Regions from separate parts of the Streptomyces sp. NPDC005805 genome, predicted to be linked through region 4. Evidence: riboswitches for the same ligand, from Rfam matches in the RefSeq annotation. Region 4 holds a riboswitch; each other region holds the start of a gene.

The links. Region 4 has a riboswitch for cyclic di-AMP ahead of ABZ457_RS16925 (M23 family metallopeptidase). Riboswitches for the same ligand answer to the same signal wherever they lie in the genome.
Positions count from the first base shown of each region.
Region 1: linked by a shared signal. The riboswitch ahead of ABZ457_RS03840 (C40 family peptidase) and the one ahead of ABZ457_RS16925 (M23 family metallopeptidase) in region 4 are both predicted to bind cyclic di-AMP.
Region 2: linked by a shared signal. The riboswitch ahead of ABZ457_RS12825 (LysM peptidoglycan-binding domain-containing protein) and the one ahead of ABZ457_RS16925 (M23 family metallopeptidase) in region 4 are both predicted to bind cyclic di-AMP.
Region 3: linked by a shared signal. The riboswitch ahead of ABZ457_RS23325 (LysM peptidoglycan-binding domain-containing M23 family metallopeptidase) and the one ahead of ABZ457_RS16925 (M23 family metallopeptidase) in region 4 are both predicted to bind cyclic di-AMP.

Region 1 is NZ_JBEXXN010000004.1:38,972-46,657, forward strand. Features, by position in the region: gene ABZ457_RS03830 (M23 family metallopeptidase) at 1-749, shown strand, start outside; gene pcrA (DNA helicase PcrA) at 827-3,310, opposite strand; cyclic di-AMP (ydaO/yuaA leader) riboswitch at 3,544-3,708, shown strand; gene ABZ457_RS03840 (C40 family peptidase) at 3,710-4,906, shown strand; gene ABZ457_RS03845 (hypothetical protein) at 4,971-5,324, opposite strand; gene ABZ457_RS03850 (NlpC/P60 family protein) at 5,551-6,666, shown strand; gene ABZ457_RS03855 (serine hydrolase) at 6,788-7,686, opposite strand, start outside.
Region 2 is NZ_JBEXXN010000018.1:16,922-24,607, forward strand. Features, by position in the region: gene ABZ457_RS12805 (HAD-IA family hydrolase) at 1-6, shown strand, start outside; gene ABZ457_RS12810 (glycosyl hydrolase family 65 protein) at 83-2,491, shown strand; gene ABZ457_RS12815 (CBS domain-containing protein) at 2,525-3,136, opposite strand; gene ABZ457_RS12820 (pyridoxamine 5'-phosphate oxidase family protein) at 3,389-4,090, shown strand; cyclic di-AMP (ydaO/yuaA leader) riboswitch at 4,419-4,619, shown strand; gene ABZ457_RS12825 (LysM peptidoglycan-binding domain-containing protein) at 4,624-5,394, shown strand; gene ABZ457_RS12830 (ABC transporter permease) at 5,593-6,273, shown strand; gene ABZ457_RS12835 (ABC transporter permease) at 6,270-6,947, shown strand; gene ABZ457_RS12840 (ABC transporter substrate-binding protein) at 6,944-7,686, shown strand, end outside.
Region 3 is NZ_JBEXXN010000049.1:2,696-10,381, forward strand. Features, by position in the region: gene ABZ457_RS23320 (tyrosine-protein phosphatase) at 1-572, opposite strand, end outside; cyclic di-AMP (ydaO/yuaA leader) riboswitch at 1,064-1,221, shown strand; gene ABZ457_RS23325 (LysM peptidoglycan-binding domain-containing M23 family metallopeptidase) at 1,226-2,191, shown strand; gene ABZ457_RS23330 (SGNH/GDSL hydrolase family protein) at 2,394-3,191, shown strand; gene ABZ457_RS23335 (TetR/AcrR family transcriptional regulator) at 4,311-4,931, opposite strand; gene ABZ457_RS23340 (MBL fold metallo-hydrolase) at 5,246-6,448, shown strand; gene ABZ457_RS23345 (ionic transporter y4hA) at 6,621-7,686, opposite strand, start outside.
Region 4 is NZ_JBEXXN010000026.1:67,015-74,700, reverse strand. Features, by position in the region: gene ABZ457_RS16940 (GNAT family N-acetyltransferase) at 1-2,011, opposite strand, end outside; gene ABZ457_RS16935 (HPr family phosphocarrier protein) at 2,175-2,456, shown strand; gene ABZ457_RS16930 (GntR family transcriptional regulator) at 2,631-3,308, opposite strand; gene ABZ457_RS16925 (M23 family metallopeptidase) at 3,589-4,371, opposite strand; cyclic di-AMP (ydaO/yuaA leader) riboswitch at 4,385-4,543, opposite strand; gene ABZ457_RS16920 (pitrilysin family protein) at 4,798-6,165, opposite strand; gene ABZ457_RS16915 (pitrilysin family protein) at 6,183-7,580, opposite strand.

The sequences.
Region 1 (7,686 bases), on a different contig from region 4:
GCAGCCGCGGCCGGCGCCGGACGCCCGCGAAGCGCTCCGCCCTCCTCACCGTCGCCGTCCCCTCGGTCTGCGTCCTCGGCGCCGCCGGTATCGCGGCCGCCTCGGTCGGCGACCTCGGCGGCACCGAGAAGAAGGCGGACGAGAAGACCAACCTGGCCGCCGCCGACCCCGGCGCGGTGAAGGCGGTCGAGGCCAACAGCAAGATGGACACCCAGCTCGCCGCCCTCAGCGCCGACGCCCGCGACTTCGGCGACCGCGCCTCCCGCACCCAGGAGCGCATCGACCTGAAGGAGCGCCAGGCCGCCGAGAAGAAGAAGCGCGAGGAGGAGGCGGCCCGCCGCGAGGCGCTGCGCCCCAAGTTCGTCCTCCCGGTGAAGCAGGACGGCCTCAGCGCCTACTACGGGCAGTCCGGCGTCAACTGGATGTCCCTGCACACCGGCATCGACTTCCCCGTCCAGTACGGCACGCCGGTCATGGCGGCCACCGACGGCACCGTGCGCACCCAGTGGAACAGCGCCTACGGCAACATGGCCATCGTGACGGCGGCCGACGGCACCGAGACCTGGTACTGCCACCTCAGCACCACCAAGATCCGCAGCGGTTCGGTGAAGGCCGGCGACGTGATCGCCTACTCGGGCAACTCCGGCAACTCGACCGGCCCGCACCTCCACTTCGAGGTGCGTCCCGGTGGCGGCTCCGCGATCGACCCGCTGCCCTGGTTCCGCAGCCACGGGATCGAACCGACCTGACGGACACCCGCGCACACGCACGACGGAGGGGGAGGGCCGCACCCGGGCCCTCCCCCTCCGTCGTGTCCGTCAGGGCGTCAGAGCTTCTCGACCGGCGCGTACCGCAGCAGCAGCCGCTTCGGCTTCTCGTCGCCGAAGTCGATCGTCGCCTGCGCGTCCGAGCCGGAGCCCGTGACGCCGACGACCGTGCCCAGGCCGAACTGGTCGTGGGTGACCCGGTCCCCGACCGAGAGCGCGATCACCGGCTTGTCGTTGGCGCGCCGGGTCGCGAAGCCCGAGGCGCCGCCGCGCGAGCGGGACGAGGAGAGGGAGGAGGTGATCCCGGCCGTCGGCCCGGCGGGCGCGGCCATCGGCCCGGTGCGCTTCCAGTCCAGGTGCGCCGCCGGGATCTCCTCCAGGAAGCGCGAGGGCGGGTTGTACGAGGGCTGGCCCCAGGCGCTGCGCATCGCGGAGCGCGTCAGATACAGCCGCTCCCGGGCTCGGGTGATGCCCACATAGGCGAGCCGGCGCTCCTCCTCCAGCTCCTTGGTCTGGCCGAGGGCCCGCATGTGCGGGAAGACGCCGTCCTCCAGGCCGGTCAGGAAGACCACCGGGAACTCCAGGCCCTTGGCGGTGTGCAGGGTCATCAGGGTGATGACGCCGGAGCCGTCCTCGTCCTCGTCGGGGATCTGGTCGGAGTCGGCGACCAGGGCGACCTGCTCCAGGAACTCGGCGAGGGTGCCCGCGCCGTCCTCCTGGGCGCGGTCCTGCTCGAACTCCAGGGCCACGGCGGCCAGTTCCTGGAGGTTCTCGATCCGGGTCTCGTCCTGCGGGTCGGTGGACGCCTGGAGTTCGGCGAGGTAGCCCGTGCGCTCCAGCACCGCTTCCAGGACGACCGCCGGGCCGGCGCCGGACTCGGCGATGGTGCGCAGTTCCTCCATCAGGACGTTGAAGCGCTTGACCGCGTTCGCCGAGCGGGCGGCCATGCCGTACGCCTCGTCGACCCGGCGGAGCGCCTGCGGGAAGGTCATCTTCTCGCGGAGGGCCAGGGCGTCGATCATCGCCTCGGCGCGGTCGCCGATGCCGCGCTTGGGGACGTTGAGGATGCGGCGCAGCGGGACGTTGTCCTCGGGGTTGGCCAGGACGCGCAGATACGCGAGGACGTCCCGGACCTCCTTGCGCTCGTAGAAGCGCACCCCGCCGACGACCTTGTAGGGCAGGCCGACGCGGATGAAGATCTCCTCGAAGACACGGGACTGGGCGTTGGTGCGGTAGAAGACCGCGACGTCCCCCACCTTCGCCTCGCCCGCGTCCGTGAGGCGGTCGATCTCGTCGGCGACGAACTGCGCCTCGTCGTGCTCGGTGTCCGCGACATAGCCGGTGATCCGGGCACCGGCACCGGCGTTGGTCCACAGGTTCTTCGGGCGGCGGGACTCGTTGCGCTCGATGACGGCGTTGGCGGCGGACAGGATCGTCTGCGTGGAGCGGTAGTTCTGCTCCAGCAGGATCGTGGTCGCGTCCGGGTAGTCCTCCTCGAACTGGAGGATGTTGCGGATGGTCGCGCCGCGGAAGGCGTAGATCGACTGGTCCGCGTCACCGACGACGCACAGCTCGGCCGGCGCCAGGTCCTCGTAGCCCTCGCCGACCAGTTCGCGCACGAGCGTGTACTGGGCGTGGTTGGTGTCCTGGTACTCGTCGACCAGGACGTGCCGGAAGCGGCGGCGGTAGTGCTCGGCCACGTCCGGGAAGGCCTGGAGGAGATGGACGGTGGTCATGATGATGTCGTCGAAGTCCAGGGCGTTGGCCTCGCGCAGCCGCGCCTGGTACATCCGGTACGCCTCGGCCAGAGTCTTCTCGAAGCCTCCCCCAGAGCCTTCGGCCTGGGAGGTACCCCCAAGGGCCCGGTCGGCGAAGGTCTCCTCGTCGATCAGCTCGTTCTTCAGGTTGGAGATCTTGGCGCTGAAGGACTTCGGCGGGAACTTCTTCGGGTCGAGGTCCAGATCGCGGCAGACCAGGGACATCAGGCGCTTGGAGTCGGCCGCGTCGTAGATCGAGAACGAGGAGGTGAAGCCGAGCTTCTTCGACTCGCGGCGCAGGATGCGCACGCAGGCGCTGTGGAAGGTCATCACCCACATCGCGTTGGCCCGGGGGCCGACGAGCTGCTCGACGCGCTCCTTCATCTCCCCGGCGGCCTTGTTGGTGAAGGTGATCGCCAGTATCTGGCCGGGGTGGACGTGCCGGGTGGCCAGCAGATGGGCGATGCGGTGGGTGAGCACCCGGGTCTTGCCGGAGCCGGCGCCCGCGACGATGAGCAGCGGGGAGCCGGTGTGCACGACGGCCGCGCCCTGCTGTTCGTTCAGCCCTTCGAGCAGGGCGGCGGCGTCCACGGCGGGGCGGGGGGCGCCGTCGCGGTAGTAGCCGTCGCGGGCGGGCGGCACGTCGTACGCGCCCTGGAAGAGGTCGTCCGGGATCGGCTCCGCGGCCGCTTCCTCGGGCGGCGGCGGAGCGTGCTCGTCCCCGTGCGGCTCCTCGTCGGGAGGCGTCAGGCCGGTCAGGAAGCTGTCGTCAAAGAGGCTGCTCATCGCCTACCGAGTCTAGGCGGAGGGACGGACACTCCGGGCCGCGCTTCCGGGAATGCCCGCCGGTGCACGGTGTGTGACCGGACGCCTCCGGGACGGGGTCACAACGACACACCCCGAGAAAGGTCACGAAAATGTATCGGACATATCGAACACCAACCTTCACAGCACACACACGAATTGGTTAGCGTGCTCGATCAGACGGCCCGCAACCCTCCCGGCGAACCGCGTCGGACGGGCCGGCTGCGCCGAATCCGTACTCCTCGCAGGGCAGTTCGGAACCGGGGACCCAAAAACGCATCAAACCGGGGTGAATCGGGCCGCGTTCCTCGCGCCCGTAGGGCGTCTTCCGTTCGCCCGAACCCGACAGCTAACCCGGTAGGCGGTCCACGGAAGAAGGAGATGCCGGCCTTGGCGTCGCATCGCAGGACCCGCACACGCACCATCAAGCCCTCCCCCACCGTCGGTTTCACGACGGCCGCGCTCGCCGGCGTCACGCTGCTGTCGACACAGAGCGCGACGGCCGCCCCCGGTGAGCCGAAGCCCTCGATCGAGGACGTCCAGAAGAAGGTCGACGACCTCTACCGCCAGGCCGGCAGCGCGACCCAGGAGTACAACAAGGCCCGCGAGGCGACCGCGGAGAAGCGCCGCGAGGTCGACACCCTGCTCGACCAGGCGGCCGACCGGACCGAGAAGCTCAACGAGTCCCGCCGCGCGCTCGGCACCTACGCCGCGGCCCAGTACCGCACCGGGGCCGTGACCCCGACGGCCGCCCTGATGTTCGCGGACAGCCCGCAGGACTACTTCGACCAGTCGCGGCTGATGGACCGCATGACCGACCAGCAGCAGTCGGCGATCGCGGCCTACGAGACCGAGCGGGCCGCCGCGGCGAAGCAGCGCGCGGAGGCGGGCAAGCGGCTCCAGTCGCTCACCGAGTCGCAGCAGGCCCTGCGCACCAGCAAGCAGACCGTGCAGACCAAGCTGGCCGAGGCGCGCTCGCTGCTGTCCCGGCTGACCGCCGAGGAGAAGGCGCGGCTCGCCGCGATCGAGCGCGAGAAGGAGGCGGAGGCCCGCCGCAAGGCGGAAGCCAAGGCCAAGGCCGAGGCGGAGGCCCGCGCCAAGGAGGAGGCGGAGGCCGCCCGCCGCGAGCAGGAGACCCGGCAGCCGGGGACCGGCACGGACCCGGGCACCGGGACGGGCACCGGGACGGGCACCGGCTCCGGCTCCGGCACGGAGGACGGCGGGTACGCGGCCAAGGCCGACAAGGTCCTCGCCTTCGCCCGCGCCCAGATCGGCAAGCCCTACGTCTGGGGCGCCACGGGACCCAGCTCCTTCGACTGCTCCGGGCTCACCCAGGCCGCGTGGAAGGCGGCCGGCGTGGACCTGCCGCGCACCACCTGGGACCAGGTGAAGGTCGGCACCCGGGTCGCCACGGCCGATCTGCGCCCCGGTGACCTGGTGTTCTTCTACGACGACATCAGCCACGTCGGCATCTACATCGGCGACGGCACGATGATCCACGCGCCCAAGCCGGGCGCGAACGTCCGCGAGGAGTCCATCTACTCCATGCCGATCCACGGCAGCGTCCGCCCGGCCTGACCGGACCGGCACCCCTGCTCCCCGCGCGCACCCCACGGGCGCGGGGCGGGGGCGCGGGGACCGCTCAGGTCCAGAGCGTCGCGATGAAGATGTTGGCCACCGTCAGGCCGCCGACCGCGCCGAAGAGCGCCTTGTCGACCGTCTCCTCGTCCCGCTTCACATAGACCAGGCCCAGGATCACGACCAGGACGGCCAGCTTGATGCCGATCTTGAGGTTGTTCACCGTCTGGTCGTCCGCCTGGTTCAGGCCCACCAGCGCGACGCCGGTGACCAGCATCGTGACGGCGCCGTGCAGCATCGCCGGCGTGAAGCGCGCGGTGCCGGCGCCTATCGCCTTCATCTGGGTGAGGAAACCGCCCAGCAGCGACGCGATGCCGATGATGTGCAGGGCGACGAAGACATTGATCAGTACGTCCATGGGCCGGAGCCTATGCGGGGCCGTACCGCCGCCCCCTGGTCAGGTAACCCTCAGCTCCGTCTTCGGTCGCCGGACCGCCGGTTGTCGATCATCGAACGGTCGGAACACCCGGCCGGAACGCACAGGACCGGGCGGGTTCGGACAGTTCCTCATCTTGCGTCACCTTCCCGTGACCTTCGGGTCTAACGTCCTGCCGCACGCACCACCGACGACGGCTGTGCGACGGATGACGGATGTACGACCGACGACGTACGACGGAAGGAACGGCGCCACCGTGGCAGCGCACCGAAAACCCACCCAGCGTCCGCTCACCGGCCCGGCCGTCCGCGCCGCGGCCACCCTGGCCCTCGCGGGCGCGGCGACCACCACGGCGCTGGACTCCCCCGCCGTGGCAGAGCCCCGCCAGACCCCCGCGCAGATCAAGGCGAAGGTGGACGCCCTCTACCGCGAGGCGGAGGCGGCGACCGAGAAGTACAACGGCGCGAAGGAGCGGGCGACCCGGTCCCGCGAGCAGCTGGACGCCCTGCGCGACGAGGCCGCCCGGCGCACCGAGCGCCTCAACACCTCGCGCGACGCCCTCGGTTCCTTCGCCGGGGCACAGTACCGCGCCGGCGGCATCGACCCCGGCCTGCGGCTCGCCCTCACCTCCGACCCCGGGGAGTACCTGGAGCGCGCCTCCCTCGCCGAGCGGGTCGGGGACCGCCAGGCCGCCGCCGTCGCCGAGGTGCGCCGCCAACTCCTCGACCTCGCCGGGCTGCGCGCCCGCGCCGGGGAGCGGACACGGGAGCTGGAGCGGCAGCGGGACGAGGTCTCCCGCCACAGGACCGAGGTGCGAAAGCGGCTCGCCGCGGCGGAACGGCTGCTCGCCCGCCTCACCGCGGAGGAGCGCGCCGCCTACCGGAGCGGCGGGACCTCCACGGCCTCCGGCGGCGAGCGTGCCCCGGACCGCGCGGGCCGGGCCGAGGCGCCCCGGGGGCCCGTCGCCCCGGCGAGCGGCCGCGCGGCACAGGCGATCTCGTACGCGTACGGCGCGCTGGGCAAGCCGTACGTGTGGGGCGCGACGGGCCCCGGAGCGTACGACTGCTCGGGGCTGACGCAGGCCGCGTGGAAGGCGGCGGGTGTCTCGCTGCCGCGCACCACGTACACCCAGATCAACGCGGGTCAGCGGATCTCGCGGTCCCAACTCGCCCCGGGCGACCTGGTGTTCTTCTACCCGGGGGTGACCCATGTGGGCCTCTACATCGGCGGCGGCAAGATGATCCACGCGCCCCGGCCGGGTGCGCCGGTGCGCATCGCTCCCATCACCGAGATGCCGTTCGCCGGCGCGACACGGGTCGCCTGACGGGGGGTGCCGAGGCGGGCCACGCCCGGGTCCGGTCCGACACGGCCCACCCCCGGCCCGGCGCGGTCGCCCGAGGCGGGTCGCCTGACACGGGCCGCCGGGGCGGGCCACTCCAGGCCGCTCAGACCAGCCCCGCGCGCAGCCGGTCGCGGAGCCGGCGGGCGACCTGGCCCAGCAGCGCGTCCGCCCCGGGCTGGGCCCCGGCCGCCACCCGGGACTCGCTGAGCGCGGCCACCGCGTACCGGCGGCCGTCCGCGTGCTCGACCACCCCCGCCTCATGGCGCAGATTGAGCAGGGTGCCGGTCTTGGAGGACCAGGTCGCGGCGTCGGAGGCGAAGTCCGGGGCGAGACGGTGGCGGAGCACATTGTCGGCGAGCAGGGTGCGCAGCCGGGCGGCCACCTCCGGGTGCACCCCGCCCGGCGGCGGGTCCCCGCCCTCGGCGGAGGCCGGCCAGATCGCCTGGAGGAGGTCCACACAGGCGCGGGCCGTGCCCGTGTTGGCGCGGGAGACGTCGAGCTGCGGCACCCGGTGGCCGCGTCCGGCGGTCCCGGCGTCGATCGCGAGGGCGTGCGCCAGGTGCACATCGGCCCGGTCGAACCGTTCCTCCGGTGTCTCGCTGAGCCGGCGCATGGTGTGGCGGACGGAGATGCCGCGCAGCCCGAGGCCGTGCACGATCGCGGCGACCCGGGACGGCGGGGTCAGCTCGAAGAGCGCGTCGGCGGCCACCCCGTCGCTGATGCAGGTGCTGAGGTAGAGGAGGTCGTCGACGGAGATCCGCGCCGGGTGCCGGAAGCGGCTCAGGCCGGTCGGCCCCGGGGTGGTGATCCGCCCCGGCGCCACCTCGACCGCCGTCGCGCCGTCGAGTTCGCCGAGCCGGATGCGTTCCAGGGTGGCGAGCGCGAGGGGCACCTTGACCAGGGATGCGACGGGCAGTTCGACGTCCGGGTCGATGCCCAGTTCCTCGCCGGTGTCCAGGTCGCGCACGAGGAAGGAGCCGTGCAGCCCGCCGTCGCGCAGGT
Region 2 (7,686 bases), on a different contig from region 4:
ACATGAACCACGACGAGACGAGCGGCGACGCGACCGCAGGTGCGCCCGGCGCGACGACCGCCGGGGCGAGCGGGGGCGCGGCATGAACGACGAGGACTGGATCTGGGCCTACGAGGGCTACGACCCCGGCAGCGAGCGGCTGCGCGAAGCCCTGTGCACCCTGGGCAACGGTTACTTCGCGACCCGCGGCGCGGCCCCCGAGTGCACCGCCGGCGAGTACCACTACCCCGGCACCTACGCGGCCGGCTGCTACAACCGGCTGACCTCGGACATCGCAGGCCGCCAGGTCGAGAACGAGGACATGGTCAACCTCCCCGACTGGCTCCCGCTGCGCTTCCGCCCGCACAGCGAGGAGGGCGACGAGCCCTGGTTCACACCCGACGGCGACGGACTGCGCGAACACCGCCAGCAACTCGACCTCCGCTCCGGCACCCTGGAACGCACCATGCGCTACGCCGCCCCGGACGGACGCACCCTGACGGTCCGCCAGCTCCGCCTGGTGCACATGGGCGACCCCCATCTGGCCGCCCTGCGCACCGAGTTCACCGCCGAGGGCTGGTCCGGCGACATCGAGGTGGAGGCGGCCCTCGACGGCACCGTCACCAACAGCGGCGTCGCCCGCTACCGCGACCTCGACGGCCGTCACCTGGTGCACGTCAACGCGGGCGACGGCGACCCGGAGGTGGTCTGGCTGCGCTGCCGGACGGTCACCTCCGACATCCGCGTCGGCCTCGCCGCCCGCACCGGCGCCGACGCGCCCGCCGCCCACGAACTGCCCCGCACCGCCCACGAGCCCATGCGGGCCGTGCAACTCCTGCGGCTCACCCTCACCCACGGCCGCCCGCGCACCGTCGACAAGATCGTGGCCCTGCACACCTCGCGCGACCCCGCGATCAGCGACCCGCTGCACGCGGCGGCCGACCGGGTGCGCCGTGCGCCGGACTTCGACACCCTCCTGGAGTCCCACCGCACGGCCTGGCGGGCCCTGTGGCGGCGCGGCGACCTGGACGTGCGCGGCGAGGCCGGCCGGATCCTGCGGCTGCACCTCTTCCACGTCCTGCAGACCCTCTCCCCGCACACGGCCGACCTCGACGTCGGTGTCCCGGCCCGGGGCCTGCACGGCGAGGCGTACCGCGGACACGTCTTCTGGGACGAGCTGTTCGTCCTGCCCTACCTCAACCTGCGCTTCCCGGAGGTCTCCCGCGCCCTGCTCACCTACCGCCACCGCCGCCTGGAGGCCGCCCGCGTCCTCGCCCGCGACGCCGGCTACCAGGGGGCCATGTACCCGTGGCAGAGCGGCAGCGACGGCCGGGAGGAGACCCAGCAGCTCCATCTCAACCCCCGTTCCGGCCGCTGGCTGCCCGACCACTCCCGCCTCCAGCACCACGTCGGCTCGGCCATCGCGTACAACGTCTGGCAGTACTGCGAGGCGAGCGGCGACGCCGAGTTCCTGCACACCAAGGGCGCGGCGATGCTCACCGGGATCGCCCGCTTCTGGGCGGACTTCGCGGACTGGGACCCCGGCCTCGGCCGCTACCGGATCCGGGGGGTCGTCGGACCCGACGAGTACCACGACGCCTATCCGGACGCGGAGCGGCCGGGGCTCGACGACAACGCGTACACCAACGTCACCGCCGCCTGGGTGCTCGCCCGGGCCCTGGAGGTGGCCCGTGAACTGCCCGAGCCGCGCCGCGTCGAGCTGTTCGAGCGCCATGGGCTCACCACCACCGAGCTGGAGCACTGGGAGGAGGTGTCACGGAAGCTGTACGTCCCCTTCCACGACGGTGTCATCAGCCAGTTCCACGGCTACGGGGAGCTGGCCGAGCTGGACTGGGCGGGGCTGCGGGCCCGGCACGGGGACATCCGCCGCCTGGACCGGGTGCTGGAGGCGGAGGACGACACGGTCAACCGCTACCAGGCGTCGAAGCAGGCCGATGTGCTGATGCTCGGCTACCTGTTCGCACCGGCGGAGCTGCGCGCCCTGCTGGCCCGGCTCGGCTACGAGCTGGACGACCGGACCTGGCACCGCACGGTCGACTACTACCTGCGCCGGACGAGCCACGGCTCCACACTCAGCGGGCTGGTCCACGGCTGGGTGCTCGCCCGGGTCCGGCGGGAGGAGGCGTGGGACTTCTGCCGTGAGGCGCTGGAGGGGGACATCGCGGACCTCCAGGGCGGCACCACGGAGGAGGGCGTCCACCTGGGCGCGATGGCGGGCACCCTGGACCTGGTCCAGCGCGGGCTGACCGGCATGGAGACCCGCTCCGGCGCCCTGTGGTTCGACCCGGTGCCCTCCCCGCAGCTCGCGGAGTACGGGTTCAGCGTGCGCTACCACGGCCACTGGGGCGTCGGGGTGCGGATGCGGCCGGGGGAGCTGACGATCGCCCTCCCGGCCACCCCGGACGGCCTGCCCATCGACGTACGCCTCGGCGACCGCACGGTGACCGTCGCCCCGGGCACCTCCCGCACCCTGGACCTCCCCGACGCCTGACACCCGCCCCGGCCCGGCCCCCCGCCGGGAGGGTCAGGCCACCGGTCCCGCCATGTCGTCGGCCTCCCAGTCGAGCCGGTCGACCACATCCACCACACCGTCGATGCTCTGGCACAGACGGACGACGATCCGTACCAGGGAGCGTTGCTCCAGGGTGCCGCTGAGGGTCACCCGGCCGTCGTCGACCTGCACCGAGACCGCGGCGGGGGAGACCCCGAGGGTGCCCGAGAGCACGTCCTCGACGATCTCCTCCTGGATCGACCGGTCCCGGCGCAGGAAGAGCTGGAGCAGATCGCTGCGGCTCACCACCCCGATGAGCCGCCCCGTGCCGTCCACCACGGGCAGCCGCTTGATGTGCCTCTCCTCCATCACCCGGGCGGCCGCCACCGCGCTCCATTCGGGCCGGGCCACCACCGCCGGGCTGGTCATCAGCCCTTCGGCGGTGTCGGAGGCGGTGCCGCCGGTGTGCCGGCGCAGCAGGTCCGCCTCCGAGACGACCCCCAGGGGTCGGCCCTCCTCGTCGACCACGGGCACGGCGGTGATCCCGTACTCGTCGAGCAGCCGGGCGATCTCCTTGAAGGCCGTGCCGGGCTGGGCGACCACCGCCTGCGGGGTCATCAGGTCGGCCACCGAGCGGTGTCTCATCGCGCACCGGTCCCAGGGCCTGTGCGCGGGCCTGCCGGAGAAGTCATGCGCGGTACCTCCACATGCGTGCGGTCCTGTTGGGGACAGTATTTCCGAGTCTGTCCGGGACCCCGCGGCCGGGTGCCCGCCGCGCGTCGCCGCCGTGCGGGCCCGGCCCCCGCTGACTACCGTGGGCGCGGGACGGCGTACGCGCCGTGTCCGCGCCGGGCGACCGGCCCACCCGGACCGACCGACAGGGGAAGGTGCCCGACCATGCCGGGACAACCGCACACGGAGCCATCCGGAGCAGGCCGGGGACGACTCGGCGGGGACATCGGCCGCCGGGTCGGGGCGCGGCGGCGGGAGCTGGGGCTCTCTCGCGAGGAGGTCGCCACCCGGGCCGGATCGGCCCCCGGCTACATCCAGTACCTGGAGGAGAACCCCGCGGCCCCGGGTATGGGGTTCCTGCTGCGGCTCGCGGACGCCCTGGAGACGACGGTCACCGCGCTCACCGGCAGCGGGGCCGACCTGCCGGAGGGGCTGGGCCGGGCGGGCTACCACCCGGAGCTGGTGGAGCTGGACGCACCGGAATGCTGGGATCTGCTCGGCACCCACGGCGTCGGGCGGGTCGCCGTGACCACCCCGGACGGGCCCGCGATCCTGCCGGTGAACTACGTGGTCTCGGAGGGCGAGGTCGCCTTCCGCACCTCCCCCGGGGCCCTGCCCGGCCGGGCCGCCGGCGGGGAGGTCGCCTTCGAGGTGGACCACATCGACGAGGCGTTCAGCCAGGGCTGGAGCGTGCTGGTGGTGGGCGACGCGCGGACGGTGGCGGACGGGGACGCGGTCCGCCGGCTCGACGAACTCGCGTACAGCGCTCCGTGGGCGGGCGGCGACCGGGAGCTGTGGATCGCCGTCGCGCCGGAGCGGGTCACCGGGCGGCGCATCCTGGTCCGCGGGGCACCCGGAAACGCATAGCGTGCAAAACGGGCATCATTGATGAAATTCCCACCATATTCCCCCCTCTCTCTCGGGAGGGGGGAACCTGTGCATTCATGCGGCGCAATGTCCGTTTACATGCCCAATGGGATATCTGGCGTTCTTTGTGATCGGTTCCGTGACATCGGTCACGCGCCCACTCCGCCGTTGTTCACCGCGCACCCCCAGAGGGCTTTCCGTGCAAGCGAACTGATGCCCCGTCGGGGAATGCGCAACATCATTTACCCGCCCTTTGAGATCGCGGACATTGTGGTTGTGAATTCCAGGCTTGTTCCCGGGCGAGCGTCTCGCCTACGGTCGCGGCATTCCGGATGGAACGCCGAATCCTGCCACTGTCCGGATACCCGATCACATCACCCGTAACGGCAGGAGCGGGGGAACCAGGTAAGTCGCCGGACCGGAATCCACACGGGATACCGGGACGGCTCGGGGTGAAGCCGCGCCCAGCGCGGCCGGGCAGCTCCAGCCCGAACCCGACAGCTCACCTCGCAGGCGACGGAGAGGAACTCGTCATGCCTGCACACGGCAAGCACCGCCGCCCCAGGACCAGCCGCCTGGCCCGCCACCTCGTCGCCGCCGGCACCGGCACCGCCGCCCTCGCCCTCCCGGTCCTCGGCGCGGCCACCGCCACCGCCGCCCCCGCCGCGGAGCTCCCGGCCGCCGCGGCCGCCGCCCCCGCGAAGAAGGCGCCCGCCACCTACTCCGTGGTCGCCGGCGACTCGCTGTCCGCGATCGCCGCCGCGCACTCCCTGGAAGGCGGCTGGCAGAAGCTCTACCAGGACAACCGCCGGGCCGTCGGCGCCAACCCGTCCCTGATCCACCCCGGCCTGGAGCTGACCGTCGGCGGCAAGGCCGCCACCAAGGCCAAGGCCCCCGCCAAGCCCGCCGCCGAGCGCGCCGACCGCTCCGAGAAGCGCACCGCCCCGGTCGCGCAGCAGGCCGAGGCCGCCCCGAAGACGTACTCGGACGACCTCGACGGCTGGATCAAGGAATCGCTGGACATCATGGCCCAGCACGGAATTCCGGGCAGCTACGACGGCATCTACCGCAACATCATGCGGGAGTCCTCCGGAAACCCGCTGGCGATCAACAACTGGGACTCCAACGCCGCCAAGGGAACGCCTTCCAAGGGCCTTCTCCAGGTGATCGACCCGACCTTCCAGGCGTACCACGTCCCGGGCACCTCGACGGACAGCTACGACCCCGTCGCCAACATCACGGCCGCCTGCAACTACGCCGCCGACCGCTACGGTTCGATCGACAACGTCAACGGTCCCTACTGACCGGAAAGGCCGAATCCACGGATTCGACCGCCGTACATCCCATTGCAGAAGCCAACGGACGCCGGGCGCCCGGACCGTCACCGCACGGTCCGGCCACCCGGCGTCCGCGCATTCCCCCGGTAAAGGCGTCCGCGCCCGCCGCCCCCGGACAGCGCACCAGTCCGCGCGGCGGTCCTCCGCCCGCGCTGCAATGGACAGATGACGGCGCCACCCGACGACTGCCTCGCCCGCAACGAGTGGATCTGCGGCGACTACCTCTCCACCCGCAGCGAGATCCTCGTCGACGCCGTGCTCCAGCACCTGGAGCTGACCTTCCTCTCCGTCCTCATCGGGCTGGTCCTCGCCGTGCCCCTCGCCGTCGCCGCCCGCCGCTGGGGCTGGGCCGCGGCTCCCGTCCTCGCCCTGACGACGATCCTCTACACCATCCCGTCCCTGGCGATGTTCTCCCTGCTGCTGCCGGTCTACGGACTCTCCGCCGCCCTGGTCGTCGCGGGACTGGTCCTCTACTCGCTCACCCTCCTCGTCCGCAACATCCTCGCCGGGCTGCGCGCCGTGCCCGAGGAGACCCGGCAGGCCGCCCGCGGCATGGGCTACGGACCCGTCCGCCTGCTCTGCACCGTCGAACTGCCCCTCGCCCTGCCCGCCGCCATGGCCGGACTGCGCATCGCCACCGTCTCGGCCGTCTCCCTCGTCACCATCGGCGCGATCGTCGGCTACGGCGGCCTCGGGAACCTCATCTGGTCCGGGATGAACACCTACTTCAAGGCCCAGGTGCTCACCGCCTCCGTGCTGTGCGTGGTCATCGCGGTCGCCGCCGACCTGCTCCTGCTGCTGGTGCAGCGGCTGCTCACCCCCTGGACGCGGAAGGGGGCCGCGTGAACACCCTCTCCGCCACCTGGGACTGGCTCACCACCGCCTCGAACTGGTCGGGCGACGGCGGCATCACCCAGCGCCTGATCGAACACCTCTACCTCACCGGGGTCTGCCTCGGCATCAGCTGCCTGGTCGCCCTCCCCGTCGCCCTCGTCCTCGGCCACCTCGGCAAGGGCGGCGCACTCGCCGTCAACCTCTCCAACATCGGCCGCGCCGTCCCCACCTTCGCCGTCCTCGTCCTGCTGCTGCTCAGCCCGATCGGCGGCTGGGGGACCTGGCCCACCGTCATCGCCCTGGTCCTCTTCGCCGTCCCGCCGCTCCTCACCAACGCCTATGTCGGCATGCGCGGCGTCGACCCGGACGTGGTGCGGGCGGCCCGGGGGATGGGCATGACCGGCGCGCAGACCATGCTGCGCGTGGAGGTGCCGCTCGCCCTGCCGCTGATCACCACCGGGCTGCGCATCGCCGCTGTGCAACTCGTCGCCACCGCCACCATCGCGGCCCTGGCCGGCGGCGGGGGACTGGGCCGGATCATCACCGCCGGGTTCAACCTCGCCTCCACCCCGCAGGTGGTCGCGGGGGCCGTCCTCGTCGCCGTGTTCGCCCTCCTCGTGGAGGGGCTGTTCGAACTCGCGCAGCGGCTCGCCCCGGCCTGGTCGCGGGGGAGCGGCGCCGTATGACCGCACCGCCCGCCCTCGCCCTGCGGACCGTGCTCGCCGCGTTCCTCCTCGCCCTCACCGCCGCCTGCGCGACCGGCCCCTCCCTGGAGGACCAGGGCGAGATCACCGCCCCGCCCGGCGAGAGCCGCAGCCTCACCGTCGGATCGGCCGGCTTCACCGAGTCCGACCTCCTCGCCCGGATGTACGCCCTCCTGCTGGAGGAGGCCGGGTACGACACCGAGATCCTCTCCGTCACCAACCGCGAGCTGTACGAACCGGCCCTGGAGAGCGGTCAGATCGACGTCGTCCCCGAATACGCGGCCACCTTCGCGGACTGGCTCAACGCCAAGGAGAACGGCCCCGACGCCCCGCCCGCCGGATCGCCCGACCTCGACGCCACCATGACCGCGCTCCGCCGCCTCGCCACCCCGCGCGGGCTCGACGTCCTCCCGCCCGGCCGCGCGGTCGACCAGAACGCCTTCGCCGTCACCAGGGAGTTCGCCGCCGAACACCGCCTGCGCACCCTCGGCGACCTCGGCCGCGCGAAGATCCCGGTCCGGCTGGCGGCCGGCGACGAGTGCGTCAGCCGCCCCTACTGCGCCCCCGGCCTGCGCAAGGTGTACGGGATCGACATCATCGCCGTGGACCCCAAGGGCGTGGGCACCACCCAGGCCAAGCAGGCCGTCCAGAGCGGACGCGACCAGATGGTCCTCACCACGACCACCGACGCGACCCTGGACGAGTTCGGCCTCGTCCTGCT
Region 3 (7,686 bases), on a different contig from region 4:
GCCTCGATCGCGTCCCGCTCCACGCCCACCGCGAGCAGGGTGACGGCCACCGAGAGACCGGCCCGGTCCTTGCCCGCGGCGCAGTGCATCAGGGCGGGGACGCTGTCCTCGGCGAGGGCGTGCAGGACACGGCTGTGCTCGGCGGTCCGCTGGGTGATGATCGCGCGGTAGGCGGCGATCATCCGGTCCGCGCCCTTGCCGCCGTCCAGGATCGACTTGAGCTGGTCCAGATTGCCGTCGCGGACCATCCGCCAGAACTCCGCGCCGTCGGCCGGGTCGCTCAGCGGCAGGTTGAGGTTGCGCACGCCCGGCAGCTCGACGTCGGGGCCCTCCAGGCGCTGGTCGGCCGCGTTGCGGAAGTCGAAGACCGTGTGCAGCCCGAGGGAGGAGAGGAACGCGGCGTCGCTCGCGGTGGCGTGGGCGAGGTGGCCGCTGCGGTACAGCCTGCCGTGCCGCACCCGACCGCCGTCGGTGGTCGGCAGCCCGCCCACGTCGCGGAAGTTGCGGACTCCGGCGAGTGCGGGCTCGGGGTCCTGCCCGGCCGAGGGTGCCTGCGGCAACTGCTGCGTCACATGGACTCCAATCAATGGCGGCGGTGCCCGTCCCCTCCACCGGCGCGGTCGCCGGCGGAGGCGCGCTCCCGACGATACGACACCGGTTCACACGCCCTTCATACGCGGCGGGGCGGGGGCGGCGGGACGGCCGGTGCGAGGGACGAAGCCGGACGAGCCGGTCGATCTTGAGCGGCAAGTGCGGTAGTGGAATTGCATTCGCGCCTTGTGTCCGAATTAGGAGATTGATTGGAGGGTGCCCCGTAAGCGCCGTAAATGGGAAACGGCTGGTGAGCAGGATCATATTGGTGACGGTGTGTACTGGCTTCCGCCGGGTCAATTCCGTGCCGGACAAGGGAGTTGACGGCCCGTCGCCCACGGAGGGTGATGGCCGCCCGGCTCCGGTGCGGGTGTGGTGATTGCGTCCGGGAATTCATGGCTTGTTCCCCCGGGGTGGCTCGCCTACGGTCACGCTCAATCCGGACGGACCGCCTAATCCTGCCGCCGACCGGAGTTCGCACCCACCACCGCGTGGCAGGAGCGGGGGACCCAGGTAGTACGCCGATTCCGGAGCAATTCGGACGGCTTGGGGTGAATTCGCGCGACCAGTGCGAACGGGCATCTCCAGCCCGAACCCGACAGCTCACCTCGCAGGCGCCGGAGAGGAATGCGTCATGCCCGGAAAGGGTAAGCACCGCCGTCCCAAGTCCAATCCCGTGAGCCGCGGCTTCGTCGTCGCCGGCACGGGTGGCGCCGCCATCGCGCTTCCGCTGTTCGGCGCCGCGAGCGCCGGAGCGGCGACCGCCGCCGCCCCCGCGGCCGCGCCCGGCAAGTCCGCCGTCGCGGCGCAGGCACCCGCCGCCGCGCAGCAGGCCGCGCCGGCGAAGGCCGCCGCTGCCGCGAAGGCCGCCGCCAAGAAGGCCCCGAAGACCTACACCGTGGTCGCGGGCGACTACCTGTCCAAGATCGCCGACGAGCACGACGTCCGCGGCGGCTGGCAGGAGCTCTTCGACGACAACCGGCGCGCCATCGGCGCCGACCCGTCCCTGATCCACCCGGGCCTCGAACTCACCATCGGCGGCAAGTCGAAGCTGAAGAACGACCCCGAGGTGCGGACCGAGTCCAAGCCGCGCGCCTCCCGCGACGACTCCCGGCAGGAGAAGGCCCCGGCCGCCCCGGCAGAGAAGCCGGCCGAGGCCCCCGCCAAGTCCTCGGCCCCCGCCAAGACCTCCGCGTCCGGCTTCAGCGCGCCCGTCGACGCCTCGATCACCACCCCGTACCGCCAGAGCGGCGGCATGTGGTCCAGCGGCTACCACACCGGTGTGGACTTCGCCGCGGCCTCCGGTAGCACCGTGAAGGCGGTCGCCTCCGGCACCGTCGAGTCGGCGGGCTGGAGCGGCAGTTACGGCAACGAGGTCGTCATCCGCCACGCGGACGGCACCTACTCGCAGTACGCCCACCTGTCCTCGCTCTCCGTCTCCGGCGGCCAGTCGGTCTCCGGCGGACAGCAGATCGGCCTCTCCGGCTCCACGGGCAACTCCACCGGCCCGCACCTGCACTTCGAGATCCGCACCGGGCCGTCCTACGGCTCGGACATCGACCCGCTGGCGTACCTGCGCCAGAACGGCGTCAACCTCTGACGCGGTACCCCTCCTCCCGGCCCGGCGCGGTGTCGACCGCGCACTCCGGCCCCGGTGGTGGTCCCCCGTTCCGTCCGGCGGCGGAGCGGGGGATTCCGCGTATTCCGGCTTGGCGGAAACTTGACCGGTGGTAAAGATCACCTCCCGTCAACCCCTCCTTACGGTCGCGTAGGTCACATCCGGGCAGGAAGGATGTGCTCCCGTGGCAGACGATTCGAGAACAGAGACCAGTGGCGCATTCGGGTCGTACGCAGCGATCGGTGACAGCTTCACCGAGGGCGTGGGCGACCCCGGACCCGACGGGACCTTCGTCGGCTGGGCGGACCGGTTCGCGGTCATCCTCGACGACCTCACCCCGGAGCACACCTTCCGCTACGCCAACCTCGCCGTGCGCGGCAAGCTGCTCGACCAGATCGTGGCGGACCAGGTGCCCCGGGCCAAGGAACTCGCCCCGGACCTGGTCTCCTTCTGCGCCGGCGGCAACGACATCATCCGGCCGGGCAGCGACCCGGACGACGTGGCCGAGCGCTTCGAACGCGCAGTGGCCGACCTGACCTCCTCCGTCGGCACGGTCATGGTGACCACCGGCTTCGACACCCGTGACGTGCCGGTCCTGCGCCATCTGCGCGGCAAGATCGCCACGTACACGGCGCATGTGCGGGCCATCGCGGACCGCTACGACTGCCCGGTGCTCGACCTGTGGTCCCTCAAGTCCGTCCAGGACCGGCGCGCGTGGGACCTGGACCGGCTCCACCTGTCGCCCGAGGGCCACACCCGGGTCGCCCTGCGCGCCGCCCAGGTCCTCGGCATCGACGTCCCCGGCGACGCGGACCCCGACCAGCCCTGGCCGCCGCAGCCGCCGCGCGGGCCGCTGGAGGTGCGCCGGGACGACATCCACTGGGCGCGCGACTACCTGGTGCCGTGGATCGGCCGCCGCCTGCGCGGCGAGAGCTCCGGCGACCACGTGGAGGCGAAGCGGCCGGACCTCATGCCGCTCTGAGGGGGCCGGTGGGGGCGTGCGCTCGCGGTCGCGCCGGGCCAGGGCCGACTGGCCTGGACGGTCACGCCCCTGCCGGCCCAGCCGCGCTCGCGGTGGGGGCGTCGGGCGTGGTGCGGGCCTGGTTTCCGGGGTGCGCCGGGTGGGGTCGGGCGCGGGGTGCGCCCGCCTCCGCCCTGCCTGCCCCGCCCGGCTCGGCCCCGCGGGGCGTGCGGCGCTTACGGGAAGCGGCGCGCTCGCGGGGGCGCGGGCCGGGCGTGGTCCGGGCCGGCTCGCCGCTGCGGCGCGGTGGTGGTGTCCGCCCGGCCCGCGAGGCCCGGGGCCGCGCGCTCGGCGGTGCGGCCCGGCCCCGGCTCGTCGGTGGCGTCCGCCCAGCCTGGGGCCCACGACGGCCAGGGCGGCCTGCCGGAGCCCGGGTCCGCACGCCCGCTCGGCGGCGACTCCCGCCTGCCGGCTCCGGGGATCACAGGGCCATGGCTCCTGGGGGAGCCCAGGTCGGTCCACTCGGCGACGCCGACCGGTCCGGGGGCCTGCTCGCCCCCTACCGGTCCCGGCCCTGGACGGGAGCGATGCGACCCATTCCGGTGATCAACCGGCTCCTGCCTGCCAAGCCGGGGGAACAGGGGCCATGCCCCCTGCGGGCTGGCCGCTCTGCCTACCGACCCGGCCCGGTTCGGGGCCGTGGCGCGGCCTGCTCCGGGGCCGCTACCCCCTGCCCGGCCCCGGCCGGCCCGGACTGAACGGGTGCGGTGCGCCCCGTTCGGTGGCGGGTGGCTCCCGCTGCCCGGCCCCGGGGGAACAGGGGCCATGCCCCCTGCGGGCTGGCCGCTCTGCCTACCGACCCGGCCTGGTTCGGGGCCGTGGCGCGGCCCGCTCCGGGGCCGCTACCCCCTGCCCGGCCCCGGCCCGGACCGACCGGGTGCGGTGCGACCCGTTCGGTGGCGGGTGGCTCCCGCTGCCCCGGACCGGGCCCAGGGGGCGTGACCCCTGCGGGGAGCCCGGGTCGGCCCGCTCGGCGGCAAGGCGCGGGGCGAGCCCGCGGCGCCCGCCGGGCCCGACCGGGTGCGGTGCGCCCGGTGGCGCTGCCCGCCCCCGCCTGCCCGGGCCCCGGCCCGGACCGGGTCAGCGGGCCGTCGCCGTGAGGGCCTCGCGGTCGAGGCCCAGCTCACGGGCCAGCGCGTCGTCCGTCCACTGGAGCATCGCGGCGCGGGAGAGCGTGCCCGCGTAGGAGGTCATCTGGACGGCGAGCCCGTCCAGGAAGGCCGTCAGGCGCCACGCGGCCGCCGCCGGGTCGTCGCAGCGGAACTCGCCGGCCGCCGCGCCCTCCGCGATCACCTCGGTCAGCGCCGACTTCCACTGCTGGTCGAGCCCCCGCGACAGATCCCGCAGCGCCGGATCGCGCAGCGAGACCGACCACGCCTCGATCCACAGCCGCCAGCCCTTGGCCTGGCCGGTGGGCGCGTACCAGCGCACCGCCGTGCGCAGCCGCCGCAGCGCGGAGGTGCGCCGGCCGAGGATCCGGCGCAGATGCGCCAGATCGGCGTCCGCCGCGTGTGTGAACGCGGCCGCGACCAGCTGCTCCTTCGACGAGAAGTGGTAGAGGACGAGCGCGCTGCTCACCCCGAGCGCGGCGGCCACGTCGGCGATCCGCACGGCGGAGGCGCCGCGCTGCTCGATCTGCTCGACGGCGGCGTTCAGCAGCTCCTCGCGCCGCTCAGGGACGCTCAGTCGGACTCTCCCCACGGCGGTCACCCTACACAGCCGATCTTGGCCCCGGTCCAGACCTCGGAGCGGGAAATTCCGGGGCGCCGGGAAACTCCCCCGGAGCACTCCCGACAGGGGAGCCGCCCGGCCGCCGGACGGCGCCGCGCGGCCGGGCGGACGGGGCCCCGGCAGGGCCTCCCGCGGTGGCGGAACGCCACGTTCCCGTGAACCGTGGAACACCGGCGGACGGGTGCGCGTTGCACCGTCGTGGGCTGTCCGCGCCCGCTGCCGCACCGGCGGACCGCGGCATACCCTCGGACCATGGATGTGTCGACCGATCTCCAGGAGGTGCCGTGACCGGCGCTGGCTCTCCCCCCTCGCTGCGTACCCGGCTGCGTTCGCTGCGGACCGCGGCCTTCGGCGCCGACCCGGCGGGTGAGCGCCGGGAGCGCATCCTCCGTTCGCCGAACTTCGCCGACGGCACCTTCCAGAACCCGGTCGGCGCGCGGACCAGGCCCTCCGGCGCCTCGATGACGGAGTTCGCGAAGATCTACTTCGAGAAGGAGGCGCGCGCCCGCCGCACCCCGGACGGCCCGGTGCCCGTCCACCCGACGACGGTCGCCGACCTCTCCCGGCCGCCGGCCACGGGGCTGCGCCTGACCTGGATGGGCCACTCCAGCGTCCTCGCCGAGATCGACGGCGGCCGGGTCCTCTTCGACCCCGTCTGGGGAGAGCGGTGCTCTCCGTTCGACTTCGTCGGCCCGCGCCGCCTGCACCCCGTGCCCGCCCCGCTCGCCGCCCTCGGCACCGCGGACGTCGTCGTGATCTCCCACGACCACTACGACCACCTCGACCTCCCCACCATCAAGGCCCTCGCCGGCACGGACACCGTCTTCGCCGTCCCCCTGGGCGTCGGCGCCCACCTGGAACGCTGGGGCGTCGCCCCCTCCCGCCTTCGCGAGCTCGACTGGAACGAGTCGACCGAGGTGGCCGGGCTGAAGCTGACGGCGACCCCGGCCCGCCACTTCTGCGGGCGCGGCCTGCGGAACCAGCAGCACACACTCTGGGCGTCCTGGACCGTCGAGGGCCCGGACCACCGGATCTACCACAGCGGTGACACCGGCTACTTCCCCGGCTTCCGGGACATCGGCGCCGAGCACGGCCCCTTCGACGCCACCATGATCCAGATCGGCGCCTACTCCGAGTACTGGCCCGACATCCACATGACCCCCGCCGAGGGCCTCCGGGCCCACCTCGACCTCCAGGGCGGCGCCCCCGCCGGGGTGCTCCTCCCGATCCACTGGGGCACCTTCAACCTCGCCCCCCACCCGTGGGCGGAGCCGGGCGAGTGGACAAGGGACGCGGCGTCCGACGCGGGCCAGCAGGCGGCCTTCCCCCACCCGGGCCAGCCCTTCGAACCGGGCGGCACCCTCCCCACCGACCCCTGGTGGCGCGCCCTCTCGGGCCCGATCCCCACCCCGTGGCGCCGGGTCCGGCCGGTCGAGACCCCCACCGAGGCCGCCAGGCAGGACCTCAACCTCGCGGGCGACCGCTGACGCGCGCGAGCCGACCGACAAGCAGTGCGGGCCGGGCCCGGGGCACTCGTGCCCCGGGCCCGGCCCGTTCGGAACGCTTCTCGTCGCCGGGCTCGGCCCAGCGCCGGTAGAGCGGGATCGGTGAGTGCCCGCTCGGGCAAGCGGCTCACCCGTTGGGCGGGCCGTCTCCCGGTCAGGGGCTGACCGACAGGAAGAGGAACGCGGAGAAGAGCGCGAGGTGGACGCCGCCCTGGAGGAGGGTGGCGCGGCCCGGGACGACGGTCAGGGCGCTGACGACGGCGGTGAGGGCGAGGAGCACCAGGTGGATCGGGGTGAGGCCCAGTTCCAGGTTGCCCGAGAGCCAGACCGAGGCGAGGGCGATCGTCGGGACGGTGAGGCCGATGCTCGCGATCGCCGAGCCGTAGGCCAGGTTCAGACTGGTCTGCATCCGGTCCCGGCGTGCCGAGCGGACCGCCGAGAGGGTCTCCGGGAGGAGGACCATCAGGGCGATGACCACACCGACGACGGTGTAGGGCAGCCCGGCGCTCTCCACGCCCTGCTCGATGGTCGGCGAGATGACCTTGGCGTTGCCGACCACGGCGATCAGCGAGACGACCAGCAGCAGCAGGCTGATGCCGGCCGCGCGGCTGGAGGGGCGCGGGGCGTGCTCCTCGCCGTTCTCGTCCACCGCCACGTCGGAGTCGGGATCGGCCTCGACCTCGGAGCCGTCGGGCGAGGCGATCCGGCACGGCTTCTTCCGCAGGCTGACGGCACCCGTGGCTTCCGCCTGGCGCGCGGCCTCGCCGGTGCCGGAGGCGTCCCCGGAATCACCCCCGGAGGCGTCCTCGGAGGAGGCTCCCATGGCGAGGGACGGGTCCGCGGGGGTGGGCACCGGGGGCTCGTCCTCGCGGGAGACCGGCAGGAAGTAGTCGCGGTGCCGCACGGTCTGGACGGTCACGAACAGCAGATACAGCCCCAGGGACGCCACCGCGGCGAAGGCCAGCTGGCCGGTGGTGAACTCGCGGTCCTCCGCGCCCGTGGTGAAGGTCGGCAGGACCAGCGTCATCGAGGCGAGGGTGATGACCGTCGCCAGCGCGCCGCCCGACCCCTCCGCGTTGAAGACCACGGTGCGGTTGCGGACTGCGCCGACGAGCAGGCAGATGCCGACGATGCCGTTGCAGGTGATCATGACCGCGGCGAAGACGGTGTCCCGCGCGTAGGTCGACGCCTTGTCGCCGCCGCCGGACATCAGCATGACG
Region 4 (7,686 bases):
GTCCCGGTGCCGCAGCGCCGTCATGGGCGTCGAGCCCGATTGCCGGGTCCGGGGCACGCCCGGGTTCATCGCCGGAGCCCGTCGCACCGGACGCGGCGGCGACCGACCGCGGCGCCCTCGCAGGGCCCGCGCCCCCGCGGCGGGACGGCGACGTGCTGGACGCCGCCGCGAGGGCGTCCGCGAGCGCGCCCATTTCGACGTGGACGACCGCGACCGGCTTCGCCGGGCTGGTGGCGGAGGCGTCGGTGAGGGCCGCCGCGAGGTCCTCGCCGTCGCCGGAGGCGGTGGCTCCGTTCTCGCCGACCCAGGGGATCGCGGTGACGATCACCGCGTCGCACCCGCCGTCGTCCAGCGCCCGGGTCAGCGCCGCGCGGAAGTCCGCCGGGGTCGCCGCCGTGGTGAGGTCCACCGGCGGCAGCGGACGGAGTCCTTCCGTGAGGCAGGCGTCGTAGGCGAGGAGCCCGAGGGACTCGGAGTTGCCGAGGATCGCGACCCGGGGGCCCGCCGGCAGCGGCTGGCCCGCCAGCATCAGGCCCGCGTCGACCAGTTCCGTCACCGTGTCGACCCGGATGACCCCCGCCTGGCTCAGCAGCGCGCCGACCGTCGTGTCCGGGATGCGGGTGGTCGGGACGGCGTGCCCGGCCGGGGCGCTGCCGCTGTGCCGCGCGCCCTTCACCACCACGACCGGCTTCACCGCCGCCGTGCGCCGCGCGAGCCGGGTGAACTTGCGGGGGTTGCCGATGGACTCCAGGTAGAGGAGGACCACGTCCGTGCCCGCGTCCTCGTACCAGTACTGGAGGAAGTCGTTCCCGGAGACGTCCGCGCGGTTGCCGGAGGAGATGAAGGAGGACAGGCCCGCGCCCCGCCGGTGCAGCCCGGCCAGCAGCGCGATGCCGATCGCGCCGGACTGGGTGAACAGGCCGATGCGCCCGGCCGCGGGCGACTCCGGGGCCAGGGAGGCGTTCAGCCGGACGGCCTCCGCGGTGTTGATGATGCCGAACGCGTTCGGCCCGATGATCCGCATACCGTACGAGCGGGCCAGCCGCACCAGTTCGCGCTGCCGCTCCCGCCCCTCCGGCCCGCTCTCCGCGTATCCCGCGCTGAGGACCACGAGCCCCTGCGCGCCGTGCTCGCCGCAGTCCGCGACCGCCTCCGGCACCCGCTCGGCGGGCACCGCGACGACGGCGAGGTCCACAGGCCCGTCGATCTCGCCGAGCGAGCGCACCGCGGGGACGCCGTCGATGGTGCCCAGGTCCTCGGGGAAGGCCCGGTTCACCGCGTGGACGCGGCCGGTGAAGCCCGCGCCCTGGAGGTTGCGCAGGACCGTGCGCCCCACTCCGCCCTCCCGGCGGCTGACGCCGACGACCGCCACCGATCCCGGGGTGAGCAGCCGCTGCACCGAGCGCGCCTCGGCGCGCTGCTCGCGGCCGCGCTGCACCGCGAGGGACTTCGCGGTGGGCTCCAGCTCCAGGGTCAGCCGGACGGCCCCGTCCTCGAAGCTGCGCCGCTGGGTGTAGCCGCCGTCCCGGAAGACCTTGATCATCTTGCTGTTGGCGGGCAGCACCTCCGCCGCGAACCGGCGGATGCCCCGCTCGCGGGCGACCGCCGCGATGTGTTCGAGGAGGGCCGAGGCGACGCCCCGGCCCTGGTGGTCGTCCTGGACGAGGAAGGCGACCTCCGCCTCGTCCGCCGGCGCCTCGGCCGGCCGGCCCTGCTCGTCGATCCGGTCGTAGCGGACGGTCGCGATGAACTCGTCGCCCACCGTCATCGCGAGGCCCACCCGGTTCACGTAGTCGTGATGGGTGAAGCGGTGGACGTCCTTGTCGGAGAGCCGGGGGTAGGGCGCGAAGAAGCGGTAGTACTTCGACTCGTCGGAGACCTGCTCGTAGAAGCTGACAAGACGGTCCGCGTCCTCGGTGGTGATGGGGCGGATCCGGGCCGTCCCGCCGTCGCGCAGGACGACGTCGGCCTCCCAGTGGTCCGGGTAGGCGTGCTCCGGCTCGGTCTGCATGGGGCAAGCGTACGGCGGTGCCACCGGTCGCGTGCCGGGTTGTGGACAGGCAGGCTGGGAACGCCGTTCGGCCGTGCTGCCGGGGCCCCGCGCCCCGGCGGGAGCACGCCGCACCATATGCCACACTGGTCTAGACAACCCGTAGCACTCGAAGGGCAACACCATGGCTGAGCGTCGCGTCAATGTCGGCTGGGCCGAGGGCCTCCACGCCCGCCCCGCGTCCATCTTCGTCCGTGCCGCCACGGCCTCCGGCGTCCCCGTGACGATCGCCAAGGCCGACGGCAACCCGGTCAACGCCGCCTCGATGCTGGCCGTGCTGGGCCTGGGCGCCCAGGGCGGCGAGGAGATCGTCCTCGCCTCCGACGCCCCCGACGCCGAGGCCGCGCTCGACCGCCTGGCCAAGCTGGTCGCCGAGGGCCTGGACGAGCTGCCCGAGACGGTCTGACCCGCCGGCCACCCGCCCCGTACAAACCCGGAAGCCGCGGCGCCCCTGGCGGGGGCCGCGGCTTTTTCGTGCACAAGGGACACCGGGAATTCCCCGGAAGGCAGAAAGGGAGCGGAAAAGGGCGGGCGCAGAATACCGGCACAGAATACCCACCTTTTGTATACGGCCCTTTTGTTAATGCCGGACGCTTCCGATGTTTACGGGATGTTGCGAAGTCCTCACACGCTCCGTCCGCCGCAGCCGGTGCGCCCCCGCGGCCCGCTCCGCGTGCAGGGCCGTCAGCGCCCGGGCCCGCTCCACGTCCCCGCGGGCGACCGCGTCCACGATCGCGCCGTGCTCGGCCCAGGACTCCACCGGGGCGGCCGGCTGCTCCACGGAGTACATCCAGGCGATCTTGCGGCGGAGCTGGGTCAGCAGCGCGGTCAGCCCCGGGCTGCCGCACGCCTGCGCCAGCGTCTCGTGGAACCAGCCCCCCAGCGACCGCAGATCCTCGCCCTGCCCCCGGCGTGCCCGGTCCTGACCCAGCCGCACCAGGCCGCGCAGCACCTTCAGATGGGCCTCGGTGCGCCGCTGCGCCGCCCGCGCCGCGGCGAGCGGCTCCAGCAGCAGCCGGATCTCCAGCAGGTCGGCCGCCTCCTGCTCGGTGGGCTCCGCGACATGCGCACCGGCGTGCCGGCGGGTGACGACGAAGCCCTCGGACTCCAGGGTGCGCAGCGCCTCGCGCACCGGGACCCGGGAGACCCCGTAGCGGCGGGCGAGCTGCTCCTCGGTCAGGCGGCTGCCCCGCGCGAAGACCCCGGAGACGATGTCGTCCCGGATCGCCGTGCATACAGAGTGCGCGGGAACGCGCATGGCCGGACCTCCGTGGATCGCACGAAAAGCTGCACCGATTGACTCGTGTCCCGTGACTCTATTCCAGTCCTCGGGATTTTCCGAAGGCCCGCGGGAATCCACGGCATAATCTTCAGGACTTTTGGCCGGAACCGGTGGAATGCGCGCGGCGCGAAGTCGACCGCGCGGCGCGAAGTCGACGGAGGGCCGCGGGGACGCCGCAGGCCCCCGGCGCGGTGCCGGGGGCCTGCGGGCGGAAGCAGCCGGTCGGGCGCGGCGCCTCAGACGTTCACACGGTGCCTCAGACGTTCACACCGCGGGCGCGGAGGTAGGCGACCGGGTTCATGTCGGAGCCGTACTCGGCCGTGGTGCGGGCCTCGAAGTGGAGGTGCGGACCGGTGGAGTTGCCGGTGGAGCCGGAGAGGCCGAGCTGCTGGCCGGGCACGACCTGCTGGCCCACGGAGACGGAGACCGAGGAGAGGTGCCCGTACTGGGTGTAGGTGCCGTCGTTCATCTTCAGCACGACGTTGTTGCCGTACGCGCCGCCCCAGCCGGCCTCGACGACCGTGCCGGAGCCGACCGCGACGACGGAGCTGCCCATGGGGGCGCGGAAGTCGACACCGGAGTGGCTGCCGGAGGACCAGAGGCTGCCGCCGGTCTGGTAGCCGGTGGTGACGTACGAGCCGGCGATCGGCAGCCGGAAGGAGTTCAGGCGCTTGCGCTCGGCCTCGCGGGCGGCGCGCTCCTTGGCCTCCCGGGCTTCCTTGGCGCGGGCCTCGGCCCTGCGCTTGGCCTCCGCCTCGGCCTTCGCCTTGGCGCGGGCCTGGGCCTGGGCCTCCTCGGCGGCCCGCTGCTGGGCGGCGGCCTGGTCGGCTATCTCGTCGGCGAGGGTGCCGACGGAGACGACCTGGGTGAGGCCGGTGTCCTCGACGGAGGCGGCCTCGGCCTCGGCGGCGAGCGCCGGAGAGGCGAGGGTGCCGATGACGCCGGTGGTGGCGATGGTCGCGATGCCGGCGAGGCTCGCGGTCCTGCGCGTCAGACGGCTCGGGGCACGGTGCTTCCCGGTGGCACGGGTGAACGCCATGGAGAGGCTGGTTCCTTTCCTTCCTTCTCGCCTACCGGGTTAGCTGACGGGTTCGGAGCAGGAAGGTCTCCTACGGTCACCTCCGCGGACGAAGGCTTCCGATTCACCCCGGGGAACGTGGGTCCCCGGCTCCCCAGGCTCGCGCCGGACGGGGACTCGGCGATGACTGTCCGTGCCGCGGACGCGGCGTACTTCTCGGCGAACAGCCGGAAAGACGCTAGGCAGCCGATCACTCAATCACCAAACGGACAGCCCGATTTGTAGCGCATGCCACACCCCATAGCCGCACCTAGTGGGGCATGAGGGAGATACATCACCAAGAACGGAGAAACCCCGACACCGCGGACAGTGTCGGGGTCCCCTTTCGTCCCGTTGTGCGGCTTGCGTCCCCGCTCCGGGCGGGGACGCAGGCGACGGGCCGCCGGCTCAGCCGGTGACGACGGTCACCTCGCCGATGCCGAGGGCCTTCACGGGCTCCGCGATCTGCGCCGCGTCGCCCACCAGCACGGTGACCAGGCGGTCCACCGGGAAGGCGTTGACCGCGGCGGCCGTCGCCTCGACCGTGCCGGTGGCGGCCAGCCGGGCGTACAACTGGGCCTGGTAGTCGTCCGGAAGGGACTGCTCCACCTGGTCGGCGAGGGTGCCGGCGACCGAGGCGGCCGTCTCGAACTTCAGCGGGGCGACGCCCACGAGATTCTGCACGGCCACGTCCCGCTCGGCGTCCGTGAGCCCCTCGGCCGCCAGCGTGCGCAGCACCTTCCACAGGTCGTCCAGGGCGGGACCGGTGTTGGGGGTGTCCACGGAACCGCTGATGGCCAGCATCGACGCGCCCGAGCCGTCCGGGGCGGACAACAGCACCTGCCCGAAGGCCCGGACGCCGTAGGTGTACCCCTTCTCCTCGCGCAGGACGCGGTCCAGACGGGACGTCAGGGTGCCGCCGAGGCAGTAGGTGCCGAGCACCTGGGCCGGCCAGACGCTGTCGTGGCGGTCCGGGCCGATCCGGCCGATGAGCAGCTGGGTCTGCACCGCGCCGGGGCGGTCCACGATCACCACCCGGCCGGTGTCGTCGGCGGTGACCGCCGGGACCCGGTGCGGGACCGCCTTGTCGCCCGTCCAGGCGCCCAGGGTCTCGTCGAGCACCGCGTCCACATCGACGCCCGTCAGGTCGCCGACGATCACACAGGTGGCGGTCGAGGGGCGGACGTGCGCGGTGTAAAAGGCCCGCACGGCGGCGGCGTCGATCCGGGAGACCGTCTCCTCGGTGCCCTGGCGGGGGCGGGAGACGCGCAGCGAGGCCGGGAACAGCTCGGCGGAGAGCTGCTTGGCGGCGCGGCGGGCCGGGTTGGCCATCTCGTGCGGGATCTCGTCGAGGCGGTTGCGGACCAGCCGGCCCACCTCGCCCTCGTCGAAGGCGGGGGCGCGCAGGGCGTCGGCGAGCAGGCCGAGGCCCTTGGCCAGCCGGGAGGCGGGCACCTCCAGGGAGACCCGTACGCCCGGGTGGTCGGCCATCGAGTCGAGGGTGGCGCCGCAGCGCTCCAGCTCGGCGGCGAACTCCTCGGCGCTGTGCTTGTCGGTGCCCTCGGACAGGGCGCGGGCCATGATGGTGGCCACGCCGTCCAGCTCCGCGGGCTCGGCGTCGAGCGGGGCGTCGAGCAGGATCTCGACCGCGACGACCTGCTGGCCGGGGCGGTCGCAGCGCAGCACGGTCAGCCCGTTCGCCAGGGTGCCGCGCTCGGGCGCGGGGAAGGCCCAGGGGCGGGCCTCGCCGGCCGTGGGCTGCGGGTGGAACTCCATGGTCACGGCAGCGTCGCTCACTGGTCCGCCCCCTCGGTGGCGTTGTTCTCTGCGGTCTCGGCGCCGGCGGTCCCGGCGTCGGCGCTGTCGGCGGTCTCGTCGGCCTCGTCGGCGGCCAGCGGCTCGTAGACCAGGACGGCGCGGTTGTCGGGGTGCAGCCGGGCCTTGGCGACGGCCTGGACCTCCTCGGCGGTGACGTCGAGGACGCGCTGCACGGCGGTGAGCGCGAGCTGCGGGTCGCCGAACAGGACGGCGAAGCGGCACAGTTCGTCGGCGCGGCCGGCCACCGTGCCGAGCCGGTCCAGCCATTCGCGTTCCAGCTGCGCCTGCGCGCGCTCCATCTCCTCCGGCGTCGGGCCCTCGGCCGCGAAGCGGGCCAGCTCCTCGTCGACGGCGGCCTCGATGCGGGGCACCTCCACACCGCCGGATGTCTTCACGTCCAGCCAGCCGAGGGAGGGGGCGCCGGCCAGGCGCAGCAGCCCGAAGCCGGCGGCGACGGCGGTCTGGTCGCGGCGGACCAGGCGGTTGTGCAGCCGGGAGGACTCGCCGCCGCCGAGGACGGTGAGCGCCAGGTCGGCGGCGTCGCACTCGCGGGTGCCGTCGTGCGGGAGGCGGTAGGCGGCCATCAGGGCGCGGGCGGGCACCTCCTCGACGACCTCCTCGCGCAGCTGGCGGCCGATGGTGTCCGGCAGGGTGCCGTCACGGGGCGGCTGCTTGCCGTCGTGGGAGGGGATGGAGCCGAAGTACTTCTCGATCCAGGCGAGGGTCTGCTCCGGGTCGATGTCGCCGACCACCGAGAGGACCGCGTTGTTCGGCGCGTAGTAGGTGCGGAAGAACGCGCGGGCGTCCTCCAGGGTCGCCGCGTCCAGGTCGGCCATCGACCCGATCGGCGTGTGGTGGTAGGGGTGGCCCTCCGGGTACGCGAGGGCGGTCAGCTTCTCGAAGGCCGTGCCGTAGGGCACGTTGTCGTAGCGCTGGCGGCGCTCGTTCTTCACCACGTCCCGCTGGTTCTCCATCGACTCCTCGTCGAGGGCGGCCAGCAGCGAGCCCATGCGGTCCGCCTCCAGCCAGAGGGCCAGTTCGAGCTGGTGCGTGGGCATGGTCTCGAAGTAGTTGGTGCGCTCGAAGCTGGTGGTGCCGTTGAGGGAGCCGCCGGCGCCCTGGACCAGCTCGAAGTGGCCGTTCCCCTTCACCTGGCCGGAGCCCTGGAACATCAGGTGCTCGAAGAGGTGCGCGAGGCCCGTGCGGCCCTCGACCTCGTGGCGGGAGCCCACGTCGTACCAGAGGCACACCGCGGCGACCGGGGTCAGGTGGTCCTCGGAGAGCACCACGCGCAGACCGTTGGCCAGCCGGTGCTCGGTCGCTGTCAGGCCGCCGGAGCCGGCCTGGCCTGTGGCCGTGTGACCCATGGGCATGTACGTCCCTTCGATCGCGATGTGAAAGAGTCCTGCCACCCTATGCAAGCGCACCGAGCCCTGGCGAAGTTCCCGTCCGCGCACCGCGTCCCTCTTCCGGGTCGCC